Regions from separate parts of the Pseudoduganella sp. R-43 genome, predicted to be linked through region 3. Evidence: predicted binding sites of a transcription regulator. Region 3 holds the regulator's gene; each other region holds the start of a gene.
What was found. The regulator sigma-54, encoded in region 3, starts transcription at its own class of promoters, with help from an activator protein. The targets are predictions, from matches to a motif close to TGGCANGNAANCTGCTTT.
Positions count from the first base shown of each region.

Region 1: adh (aldehyde dehydrogenase) is a predicted target of sigma-54. The motif match lies at 2,137-2,154, and genes of this name have one in related genera.
Region 2: pepA (flocculation-associated PEP-CTERM protein PepA) is a predicted target of sigma-54. The motif match lies at 1,872-1,889, and genes of this name have one in related genera.

Region 1 covers NZ_CP183988.1:6,749,807-6,753,919, reverse strand. The annotation lists gene ACN9M3_RS30840 (TonB-dependent receptor family protein) at 1-976, opposite strand, end outside; gene ACN9M3_RS30835 (beta-propeller fold lactonase family protein) at 1,127-2,065, shown strand; gene adh (aldehyde dehydrogenase) at 2,193-3,713, shown strand; gene ACN9M3_RS30825 (DUF779 domain-containing protein) at 3,736-4,113, shown strand, end outside.
Region 2 covers NZ_CP183988.1:561,044-565,156, forward strand. The annotation lists gene ACN9M3_RS02640 (molybdopterin biosynthesis protein MoeY) at 1-583, shown strand, start outside; gene ACN9M3_RS02645 (glycosyltransferase) at 598-1,806, shown strand; gene pepA (flocculation-associated PEP-CTERM protein PepA) at 1,965-2,858, shown strand; gene ACN9M3_RS02655 (SDR family NAD(P)-dependent oxidoreductase) at 2,916-3,710, opposite strand; gene ACN9M3_RS02660 (GMC oxidoreductase) at 3,697-4,113, opposite strand, start outside.
Region 3 covers NZ_CP183988.1:955,213-959,325, reverse strand. The annotation lists gene ACN9M3_RS04490 (enoyl-CoA hydratase/isomerase family protein) at 1-742, opposite strand, end outside; gene hpf (ribosome hibernation-promoting factor, HPF/YfiA family) at 818-1,177, opposite strand; gene ACN9M3_RS04480 (RNA polymerase factor sigma-54) at 1,250-2,746, opposite strand; gene lptB (LPS export ABC transporter ATP-binding protein) at 2,756-3,511, opposite strand; gene lptA (lipopolysaccharide transport periplasmic protein LptA) at 3,514-4,074, opposite strand; gene lptC (LPS export ABC transporter periplasmic protein LptC) at 4,088-4,113, opposite strand, start outside.

The DNA.
Region 1 (4,113 bases), 1.0 Mb from region 3:
ACTGCGTCACGCGGCGATTGCCGCCCCACAGGCCGACGTGCAGCCGGCCTGACTCGAAGCGCTGGTCCCAGCTGGCGCCTCCCTGCTGGTGGTCAATGCTCTTGCGGGTGTTATAGCGCTCCGCCAGCGTGCGCTTGGGTACTTGCGTGTCGGTGGCATCGATTTCGCCGGCACGCGGGTCGCGTTGCCAAGTGGCCCAGGTTACGCCCAGCGGGTCTTGCGTGTCCTCCTGGCGCAGACCGTTGGCGACCAGCACCAGCTTCGCACCGGGTAGCGGCTGCATGGTCAGCTTGGCCATCGCCTGGTCGCGGCGGGCGGCGCTGTGGTCGCGGTAACCATCGGTATCGAAGCGCGAGGCATCCAGCACATAGCCTATGCCGGCAGCGCTTCCTTGCGCATTCAGGTCGGTCTTGCGCAGGCCGTCGCTGCCAGCGGCAAAGCTGGCTTCCACCGTCGGCGCACCTTCGCCGTCGCGGGTAAAGAGCTGGATCACGCCGCCGGCATGGTTGCCGTAGATGGCGGAGTAGGGGCCGCGCAGCACCTCGATGCGCTCTGCCATGTCCAGGTTGAAGGTAGCGGCCTGGCCTTGGCCGTCCGGCATGCTGGCCGGGATGCCATCTGTGATCAGGCGCACGCCGCGCACGGCGAAAGCCGACCGGGCGCCAAACCCGCGCGAAGAAACCTGCAAGTCCTGTGCGTAGTTCTGCCGGTTCTGCACCACCACGCCTGGAACGGCGGCCAGGGACTCCGAGGCATTCACGCGCAACTGTCCGTCACGGATGTGCTGTGCATCGAGCACGTTGATCGCGGCCGGCAGGTCGAAGCTGGAATGCTCGACGCGGCTGCCGCTGATGACGACAACGTCGGCGATCGCAGCGCCTTCCGGCGTGGCTTCGGCCGACGCAGCATGCGCCAGCATGGGGGAAAACAGGCTGGCCAGCAGGGCGGCGATGGCGTTCAAGCGAATGGGGTTCATGTTCAGTCTCCTCGGATCGGTTCAGCGTGCCCGCTGCGCGGGTCTCCCGATCACATAAGCAATATGCCTGCCAAGCCAACGACAGGCCGCACGTTTGCTGGCATATCGCTTGCATAACTAACGGGCACACACCATACCAAAGGAGACATCATGAAGGCAAACCCGTTCGCAGCATTGTGTGCTGCAGGCGCCGCCAGCCTCGCTTTTGCCGCGCCATTCGCCTATGTGCCGAACGAGAAGTCCGGCACCATCAGCGTCATCGATACCGCAACCGATAGCGTGGTACGCCAGTTGAATGCCGGAAAACGGCCGCGCGGCATCGGCATTGATCCGGGCGGGCGCCAGCTTTTTGTCAGCGATGCCTCCAGCGGCAGCCTGCTGGCCATCGACAGCATGGCGGGCAGCAGCGTAACGCTGGCGCTGGGGCGCTCGCCGGAGGGCGTCAGCGTCTCGCCGGACGGCAAGCTGGTGGCGGTAGCCGTGGAAGAGGGCAATAGCGTGGCGCTGTTCGATGCCGTCACCCACGCGCGGCTGGCGGATATCCCGGTGCAAGGCCGCAATCCGGAGCACGCAGTCTTCAGCCCGGACAGCCGCTACCTCTATGTCAGCGCCGAGGAGGCGGAGCAGGTCGACGTGATTGACGTGGCGCAGCGCCGCCAGTCCGGCTCCGTCGCGGTAGGCCTGCGCCCGCGCGGGATCGGCTTCGCGCCCGATTCCAGCCGGGTGTACGTCGCGTGCGAGATGGCGAATGCAGTGTACGTGATCGACCCGGCCACGCTGCGCACGCTGGCCACCATTCCCGCCGGACGCAATGCAAACGGCATCGCCGTCCACCCGGACGGGCGTAGCGTGTACGTCTCCAACGGGATGGACGGCAGCGTGATGCGAATCGATACCGCCCGCAATGAAGTGACCGCCACGATTGCAGTCGGCAAGCGTCCCTGGAATATGGCGATCACTCCGGACGGCAGCAAGCTCTATGTCGCCAACGGCCGCTCCAACAAAGTCTCGGTGATCGATACCGCTACCGCACGCAAGGTGGCTGATATCCCGGTCGGCGAACTGCCCTGGGGCGTGGTGATCCGTTGATTTGCGCAACAGTTGTTCAAGTTTGGAACAGTTGTTGTTGCGCGGTGCTTCGGCCAAGGAGCAAAAGCCGCTGGCACGGCAATTGCGAATAAGGCAGTACCCACAACCACTCAATATAGAGGACGACATGAATCTCGCCGACATCAGCAAACTGGGCGTCGCCAATCCCTTCAAGACCCGTTACGATAACTTCATCGGCGGCAAATTCGTCCCGCCGGTCAAAGGCGAGTACTTCGCCAATATCACGCCGATCACCGGCCTGCCTTTCTGCGAGATCGCACGCTCCACCGCCGAGGATGTCGAGCTGGCGCTGGACGCCGCGCACGCAGCCAAGGCTGCATGGGGCAAGACTTCGCCGACCGAGCGTGCAAATATCCTGAACAAGATGGCTGACCGCATGGAGCAGAACCTGCAGCTCATCGCGACCGCTGAAACCATCGACAACGGCAAGCCGATCCGCGAAACGATGGCGGCAGACATTCCGCTGGCGATCGACCATTTCCGCTACTTCGCCGGCTGCATCCGCGCCCAGGAGGGTACGGTGGCGCAGGTCGACTCCGAAACCTATGCATATCACTTCCATGAACCGCTCGGCGTGGTCGGCCAGATCATTCCATGGAACTTCCCGATCCTGATGGCGGTATGGAAGTTGGCCCCTGCGCTGGCCGCCGGCAACTGTGTCGTGCTCAAGCCAGCCGAGCAAACCCCGGCCTCCATCATGGTGTTGCTGGAGCTGATCGGCGACCTGCTGCCGGCTGGCGTGCTGAATGTGGTGAACGGCTTCGGCCTGGAAGCGGGCAAGCCGCTGGCTTCGAGCAAGCGTATCGCCAAGGTGGCCTTCACCGGCGAAACCGGCACCGGCCGCCTGATCATGGGCTATGCGGCGCAGAACCTGATCCCGGTCACTCTGGAACTGGGCGGCAAGTCGCCCAACATTTTCTTCGAAGACGTGATGTCGGCTGACGATGCCTTCTTCGACAAATGCCTGGAAGGCTTTGCCATGTTTGCGCTGAACCAGGGCGAAGTCTGCACCTGTCCATCGCGCGTGCTGATCCAGGAATCGATCTACGAACGCTTCATCGAGCGTGCGCTGAAACGCGTGGCAGCGATCAAGCAAGGCAACCCGCTGGACCACGGCACCATGATCGGCGCCCAGGCTTCGCAGGAGCAGCTTGAAAAGATCCTGTCATATATGGACGTCGGCCGACAGGAAGGCGCGCAACTGCTGGCGGGCGGCGAGCGCCAGGTGCTGGCCGGCGACCTGGAAGGCGGCTACTACGTGCGTCCAACCGTATTCAAAGGCGACAACACCATGCGCATCTTCCAGGAAGAGATCTTCGGCCCGGTGGTATCGGTCACTACCTTCAAGGACGAAGACGAAGCGCTGGCGATTGCCAACGACACCCTGTACGGACTGGGCGCTGGTGTCTGGAGCCGCGACGGCAGCCGCGCCTTCCGCATGGGCCGCGCCATCCAGGCCGGCCGCGTCTGGACCAACTGCTACCACCTTTATCCGGCCCACGCTGCGTTCGGCGGCTACAAGCAGTCGGGCATTGGCCGCGAGACCCACAAGATGATGCTCGACCACTACCAGCAGACCAAGAACCTGCTGGTCAGCTACAACCCTAACGCGCTGGGCTTCTTCTGAGGCAGGAAAGGCGGGGCGAAGCATGGACAACGCAATTGCCAGGGTCACAGCGACCGCACCGGCGCTGGAATTCATCGACCAACTGCACCAGCAGCACGGCCCGATCATGTTTTTCCAGTCGGGCGGCTGCTGCGACGGCAGCGCGCCGATGTGCTATCCGGCGGGTGAGTTCGACGTCAGCGAGACCGACGTCTACCTCGGCAGCCTGGGCGGCGCGCCTTTCTATATTGGGCTTGAACAGTACGGGTACTGGGAACACACCCAACTGATCGTGGACGTGGTGGCCGGCATCGGCGGCATGTTCTCGCTCGATAACGGCACCGGCAAACGTTTCCTGCTTCGTTCGCGCCTGTTCACCGACGAGGAATGCACGACACTCGGGAAAATAGACCATAAAAAA
Region 2 (4,113 bases), 390 kb from region 3:
GTTCAACAACGCCAAGCTGCGCCTGACCATGCCCGAGGCGTACGAGGTGCACCGCAGCATCATCGACTGGGGCAAGACGCACAGCCCGGACAAGGTGCCGGACCAGGCCCTCGGTGTCGACAACGGCACCCTGGCCCTGATGAAATGGGCCATGGTGAGCTGGGAACGGGTCAACACCATGAATACCCTGATGGGCACCTGGGCGCCGCGCCTGCAGATGGACTTGCTGCCCGGCATCGCCTGCGCCGCCCACTTCGTGATTCGCGCCAAGGCCGCGCCGGCCGGCATCGACGACTACGTGGCCGCCGGCCGCGCTACCCAGCGCTTCTGGCTGACGCTCACTGCGCTGGGCCTGCACATGCAGCCGGAAATGACGCCGCTGATCTTCGGCCGCTATGTGCGCAACGCCCTGCGCTTCACGCGCCTGGACAGGCTGCAGGAATCGGCGCGCCGGCTGTATGGCCAGCTCACCGGGGTGATCGGCGCGGCGCCGGAAACGGCCGTGTTCATGGGCCGGCTTGGCGCCGGCAAGGCGCCGAAGGCGCGCTCGCTGCGCAAGCCCCTGGCTGAATTGATGAAGTAAGCCGGTACCGCGCAATGACACGCAAGAAAATCCTGTTCCTGGCCGAAGCGGTGACCCTGGCACACGTGGGCCGCCCGCTGGCCCTGTCCGCCAGCCTCGACCGCGAACAGTACGAGGTGCACTTTGCCTGCGCCGAGCGCTACGCCTTTTGCTTCGAGGGCGCGGACCTGGTGCGCTGGACCATCCACAGCATCTCGAACCAGCAATTCCTGCAAGCCCTGGCGGACGGCAAGCCGGTCTATGATGCCGCCACCTTGGACGGCTACGTGGAAGAAGACCTGCAACTGCTGCGCCAGGTCCAGCCCGATATCGTGGTGGGCGATTTCCGCCTGTCGCTGTCGGTCAGCGCGCGCCTGGCCGGCGTGCCCTATGTTTCGCTGATCAATGCCTACTGGAGCCCGTATGTGCACCAGCGCTACATCGTGCCCAGCCTGCCGCTCACGCGCTTCTTGCCGATCGCGCTGGCCAATGCCCTGTTCAAGCTGGCGCGCCCGCTGGCCTTTGCCCTGCACACCATTCCCCTCAACCGGGTGCGGCGCCGGCATGGCCTGCCCTCGCTGGGCTGGGACCTGAACCGCGTCTACACCGACGCCGACCACACCCTGTATGCCGACGTGCCGCAGCTGTTCCCGCCGCACGACCTGCCGGCCAGCCACGCCTTCATCGGCCCCGTGCTGTGGTCGCCGCCGCTGCCGGTGCCGGACTGGTGGGACCAGTTGCCCACCGATCGCCCGCTGGTCTACGTGACCGTGGGCAGCTCGGGCCACGGCGCCTTGCTGCCCGCCGTGCTGCAGGCCCTGGCCGGCTTGCCGGTGACGGTGCTGGCCGCCACCGTCGGCATGGTCAAGCTCGATGCCGTGCCGGCCAATGCCCGGGTGGCCGACTTCCTGCCCGGCGAGGAGGCCGCGCGCCGCGCCGCCCTGGTGATCTGCAATGGCGGCAGCCCGACCAGCCACCAGGCGCTGGCGGCCGGGGTGCCCGTGGTCGGCATCGCCGGCAACCTCGACCAGTTCCTCAACATGGAGGGCATCGTTGCCGCCGGCGCCGGCGCCTTGCTGCGCGCCGACCGCTTCGATGGCGCCGCCTTGCAGCAGGCGGTGCAAGGCTTGCTGGCCACGCCGGCGGCTGGCCTTGCGGCGCGTCAACTAATGGACATATTCAGAAACTATCGCTCTTCGGAAGCGTTTAGCAAGTTACTGTCGAAAATCCTTACAAAGGCATAAGTTAGTATCAACGTGGTACTAACGGTAACAAGCCAAGGTATTGATTTCTAAGGAAACCGGGAAGTTGGCACAACTATTGCTCATAGGAGCTTGTGCCCGCTGCAAGGCCAGATAGCAGCAAAAGGTCAGACAGCCCCTTTTAACTCAGGAGTCAATCAATGAAGATTTTCCGCAAACTGCTCCCGCTCGCTACTGTAGCCGGCCTGTTGTTCGCTGCCGGTGCTGCACAGGCAGACGTGATCACCCCCTTCACCATCAAGGACGGCACCAACGTGCTGGCCACCAATGTCAATTCGCTGGACTGGGCCGAAACCGGCAGCGGCCTGGCCAAAGGCATCGGCCCCTTCGGTGCGCCGCTGGCGGTTGGCACCAAGTTCGACTTCCTGTACCAGGCAACCCTGGTGGGCAAGGCCGGCGGCACCGGCAGCCCATCCCTGGGCGGCAGGCTGGACGGTGAAGCGAACGGTTCGGCCGACGGCCTGTTCGAGATCACCATCGCTGCCCGCATGACCGAGGTGGTGTCGAGCGTGGTGCCAGGCCCCGGCGGCACCGCCACCGCCAACTTCAACCTGGCCCCGGGCCAGAACCAGGTCGCGATCTATTTCGACACCAACCAGAACGCCAACACCGCCACCGGCGTGGGCTTCGACGACGGCATCATGATCGCCCTGCTGACCATCGATACTAACTCGTCCGTGTTCCAGTTGCTGGCGCCTAACAATGGCCAGGGTTCCGCCCGCCTGCACGCCGGCATGCTGTCGCCCGGCGACTTCATCGACGCCAACTACCTGGAAGGCGTCACCAGCCTGCTGTTCGGCATCGATTTCCAGTCGAGCCTGAACTACCCGGCTGACACCTCGACCACCACCGGTTTCCACCGCAATGGCTCGAGCAATAACGGCGACCCGTTCGCGACCGACCTGGTGGCCGGCAACGACATCCTGTTCAAGGTGGACGGCTCGAACCGCTTCACCCGTGTGCCGGAACCAGGCACCATGCTGCTGATGGGCATTGGCCTGCTGGGCCTGGCTCGCCTGCGCCGCCGCGCCTGAGCTGCCGCAGGAAATCAATGGGGACGTACCCTTTCAAGGGGTACGTCCCCTTTTTATTTATTGCGGCGGCTTGAACATCTTGGCGACTTCGCGGATCACCATGCTGTGCGGGAACAGGCCGGCAAAGAAGCGTTGCTTGTAGGTGCCCTTGATCGAGGCCACCACCGGGTCGCCCTTGGCCAGGCCGGCCAGCGAAGCCTGCACCACCTCGGCCGTGCTGCCGCGCGCAACCAGGGCGCTGGCGTAGGCGCCGGCCTTGGCGTCGAATTCGGTGTCGGTCGGGCCCGGCACGAGGGTTTGCACGAGGATGCCGCGCTCCTTCCATTCGCCATGCAGGGCCTGGCTGAAGCTTTGCACGAAGGCTTTCGAGGCGGCATACACGGCCATGTAGGGCACCGGCTGGTAGCTCGCCTGCGAGGACACATTGATCACAGCGCTGCTCGGGTAGGATGCCAGGTCGGGCAGGAAGCGGTAGCACATCTCGACCATGGCGCGGTTGTTGACCTCGATCATGTCGCGGTAATCATCGAGTTCCCAATGCTCGAGGCGGTTCCAGCGTCCGATGCCGGCGATATTGCATAGCAGGCGAATGCGGATGCCGAACGCATCCAGCCGTTCCTTCACATGGGCCACTGCGCCTGGCTTGGCAAGGTCGACGCGTATCACTTCAGCCTTTACGCCCAGTTCCTGCACCGCGCGCCTGGCCAGTTCCTGCAAGCGCTCTTCGCGCCGCCCGACCAGCACCACGTTGACGCCGTTGCGCGCCAGCTCGCGCGCGAATTCGGCGCCGATGCCGCCCGAGGCGCCTGTCACCAGCGCCCAGTGGCCGCGCAAATCTTCAAGCTTGATCATCGTAAATTCCTTTTCCTGTCAGCTGGCGTGCCACGCGCAGGGCATTGGCGGCAATGGTCAGGCTGGGATTGGTCCCGCCGCTGGACGGGAAGAACGAGCCGTCGACCACGTACAGGTTGGTTAGGCCGTGTGCGCGATTGCTGGCGTCGAGGACGCTGCTGCGCGGGTCGCTGCCGAAGCGGCAGGTGCCGCAGGCGTGGGCGATGCGCTGGTTGTTGTCGGCCTGCTTCACCAGGTCGAAGGCATAGGGCTTGAGCGCATCCTTCATCAGCCGGCGCATCGTTTCGATGCGCGCCGCATCATGCGGGCGCACGCGATATTCGAACGCCAGGCGCGCATCGCCGCTGGCCGGCGTGACGCGGTTGTCGGCATACGGCAAGTCTTCCAGCGTGCTGGCCAGCAC
Region 3 (4,113 bases):
GTACCGAGCCCGCCGAGAAATGCTGATCGATCAGGGCGCGCTGCGCTTCCAGTTCGCTGTCGCCGGCGAAGGCGTTGTGCGGGCCGGCAAAGACCGCGACAGCATCGCGCAACGATTTGCCGGGCGTCGACTCGAACAGCTTGGCCAGTCCGGCCAGTTCAGTTTCCGGCACGAAGTAGTCAGCCAGGTCGAGGTAGAGCGCATCCGCGGCGCCGACCGTCAGCCCGGTGAGGCCGAGCCACATGCCAAGCTGGCCCGGCGCATGCGACAGGAAGTGGCTGCCGCCCACGTCGGGAAACAGGCCGATGTTCACCTCGGGCATCGCCATCCTGGTACGGCCCGTGACGATGCGCACGCCGCGCTCCGGCCCGCCCTGCGCGATGCCCATGCCGCCGCCCATCACCACGCCATCCATCAGCGCCACATAAGGCTTGGGGTAGAAATGGATTAAATGGTTCAGCGCATATTCTTCGGTGAAGAAGTCTTCCAGCAGCGCGCTGCCGCCTTGCGTATTGCCGCGGCCGACGTCGTGGAAGAAGCGGATATCGCCGCCTGCGCACAGCGCGCGTTCGCTGCTGCTGCGCACCACGACCGCCGCCACCGACGCATCGTCGCGCCATGCCAGCAGCGCCTGCGTCATCGCGCGCACCATGTCGAGGGACAGTGAATTGAGGGTCTTGGGGCGGTCCAGCGTGATGAAGCCGGTACCGTTGGAGAGTTGGGTGTGTACGTGTTCGCTCATGCAAATATTCTAACGCACACTGGTCGCAAAAAAGGGCGCCAATTGCGCCCTTTGGTGTGCTGCACGGCCAGTCCTTTACATGGCGGTGGGTGGTGCCTCATACGTATCCGGGAAATGCTTGATGGCCGCATGACTGTGGTTCTGCACACGGTCCTTGTATTTCATGACCTGGCGATCCAGTTTATCAATCAGGGTATCGATGGCGGCGTAAAGGTCTTGCGACAGGCTTTCGACGTAAACAGTTTTGCCAGACATGCGCAGGTTGATTTCGGCTTTCTGGCGTTTCTCTTTCTCGGTGAGGTTATCTACAGTCAGGATGACAGCAATATCGATTACTTGATCGAAATGGCGCTTGACTCGTTCCAGCTTGTTCTGCACGTACTCGCGAATGGCTGGGGTCACTTCGACATGATGTCCACTGATGGTGAGATTCATACACACTCCTAAAGATGATGTCGCTCTCGAGTTCGTGCACGCCGAAACGCACAGAGGAACCCATGCACTGCACTACAACGATTTGCGGAGGCTAACTGGAGGGATCTTCAACGCTTCTCGATATTTGGCAACAGTCCGTCGCGCAATCACCATGCCTTGTTCACCCAGCATGTCCGCAATCTTACTGTCGGATAAAGGATTTTTCGGGTCTTCTGCTCCTGTCAATTGCACGATCAGTGCCCGTATCGCAGTCGAGGAAGCCTCCCCCCCGGCTTCGGTCGCGACGTGGCTACCAAAGAAATATTTCAACTCAAACATGCCATGCGGGGTGAGCATATATTTTTGAGTTGTTACGCGAGAAATAGTGCTCTCGTGTAGTCCCAGTGTATCAGCAATTTCACGCAACACAAGGGGTCTCATGGCCACTGCGCCATGACTGAAAAAGTTCTTTTGTCTTTCTACTATCGCTTCCGCGACGCGCAGGATCGTGTCGAAGCGCTGGCGCATATTCTTGATCAACCACTTGGCCTCCTGCAGCTGGCCATTCATCTGCGACTCGCTCTTGCCTTGCTTGAGCAAGTTGGCATACAGCGCGTTCACCCGCAGGCGCGGCACCACGTCGTTGTTCAGGGTGACGATCCAGCCGCCGCGGCCCTTTTTCACGATCACGTCCGGCACCACGTAGTCTGACTCGCCTGACGCAAATTCGGCGCCCGGATGCGGGTTGCACTGGCGGATCACGCACTGTGCTTCGCGCAAGTCTTCATCGTCGCAGTCGAGCGCTTTCTTCAGCTTGGTGAACTCGCGCTGGGCGAACCAGGCCAGGTGCTTCTCGACGATGGTCAGCGCCATGCGGCGCGTCACCAGCGGCACGCCGGGCATGCGCCTGATCTGCAGCGCCAGGCATTCGGAGGCATTGCGTGCGGCGACGCCGGGCGGATCGAAGCTTTGCAGCAGCACCAGGCTGCAGCGCAGGTCGTCCAGTTCGATTTCCAGCTCGGGCGGCAGGCGCTCGTGGATTTCTTCCAGCGGCTCTTCCAGGTAGCCGTTCTCGTCCAGCGCATCGATGATCAGTTCCATCAGCGCGCGGTCGCGCGGCTCCTGCACGGTGACGCGCATCTGCTCGAGCAGGTGTTCGCGCAGCGTGCAGCCGGACGCTTCCAGTTGCGGGCGGCTGTCTTCGTCGTCGGCGGATTTGCTGCCGGCGCTGGCGCTCCAGTCGGCGTCGTCGCTGCCGTTGCCGGCTTCATGGTCGCCGCCTTCATAGGTATCGCTTTCGCCGGCAGCGGCCGGGGCTTCGCCGCCCTCGCCTTGCGGGCCTTCAGCCGAAGGCGTGGCGGGAGCTTCGGCGCCATTGCCGTTGCCCTGGCTGATGGCGCCATCGGCCAGCAGCCGTACCGAGTGGTCGAGCGGGTCGTCAAGGCGCTCCAGCATGGGATTGTCGCCAAGCAGCTGTTCCAACTCCTGGTGCAGCTCCAGCGTGGACAGCTGCAGCAGGCGGATGGATTGTTGCAGCTGCGGCGTCAGCGCCAGGTGTTGCGAGGTTCGCAGTTGCAGTGTTTGTTTCATGGCCTTCGTTTACATGCGGAAGTGTTCGCCGAGGTAGACGCGGCGAACGGATTCGTTGGCAATGATGTCGTCCGGGCGGCCCGAGGCCAGCACGGCGCCCTGGTTGATGATGTAGGCGCGGTCGCAAATGCCGAGGGTCTCACGCACATTATGGTCGGTGATCAGCACACCGATATTGCGCTCCTTCAGGAAACGCACAATACGTTGGATTTCGATCACGGCGATCGGATCCACGCCGGCAAACGGTTCGTCCAGCAGCACGAAGCGCGGGTTGGTGGCCAGGGCGCGCGCAATTTCCACGCGGCGGCGTTCGCCACCCGACAGCGACAGGGCCGGGTTCTCGCGCAGCTTCTCGATTTGCAAGTCGGCCAGCAGCGATTCCAGGCGCTGGTTGATTTCCGCCTTGGGCAGAGGCTTGCCGTCCACCTTCTGCAGTTCCAGTACGGCACGAATGTTTTCTTCCACCGTCAGCTTGCGGAACACCGAAGCTTCCTGCGGCAGGTAGGACAGGCCCAGCGTGGCGCGCTTGTGGATCGGCAGGCTCGACACGTCGGTGCCGCCGATATCGATGGTGCCTGCATCGGAAGCCACCAGGCCGACGATCATGTAGAAAGAGGTAGTCTTGCCGGCACCGTTGGGACCGAGCAGGCCGACCACTTCACCGCAATCGACTTGCAGCGAAACGTCGTGCACCACCTGGCGCTTGCCATAGGTTTTCTGGAGGCCGCGCACGACCAGCGTGCTGGCGCAGTTATTTGCTTGCATGCTTACTTCTTCTCCGTCGGCGTCGCTGGGGGTTCGGTACGGGTCGGCTGGATCACCATGGTGCCGCGACCGCCGCCGGGCTTGCTCTCCCCGCTGGCCGAATTGCGCACGCTGAAAAATTCCTTGCGGCTGTCGTAAGAAATGAACTCACCCTGCACTTCGTCGTTCTGCTTGCCGCCTTCCAGGCGGCGGATGGTGGCCTTGTTGAACATCTTCACCAGTTCAACCTGTTCCTCGTATTCGATGCGGTCGGCATCGCCTTCCACCCACTGGTCGCCGGCGCCGTCGCGCTTCTGGCGGAAGGTGGCTTTCTTGCCGTCGCCAAACAGCGTCACTTGCTGGAAGCCCTCCGGCGTCTGCTTGACGTAGGCGCGCTCGGCCGTCATGGTCAGGGTGCCGCGGGTCAGCTTGACGCCGCCCAGCAGGATGGTGACCTGCTTGACGTCGTCGATGTCCATCGAGCCGTAGCTGATGTTGGTCGGCTTGTAGGAGTCGGCTTTCTCGGCCAGCGCCGGAGCGGCGACTCCCAGCAGCAAGGCTGCCGACAAGAGTAGTCGTTTCATGTTCATTCCTCAGTTATTGGTCCGCGGCCTTGGGCGGAA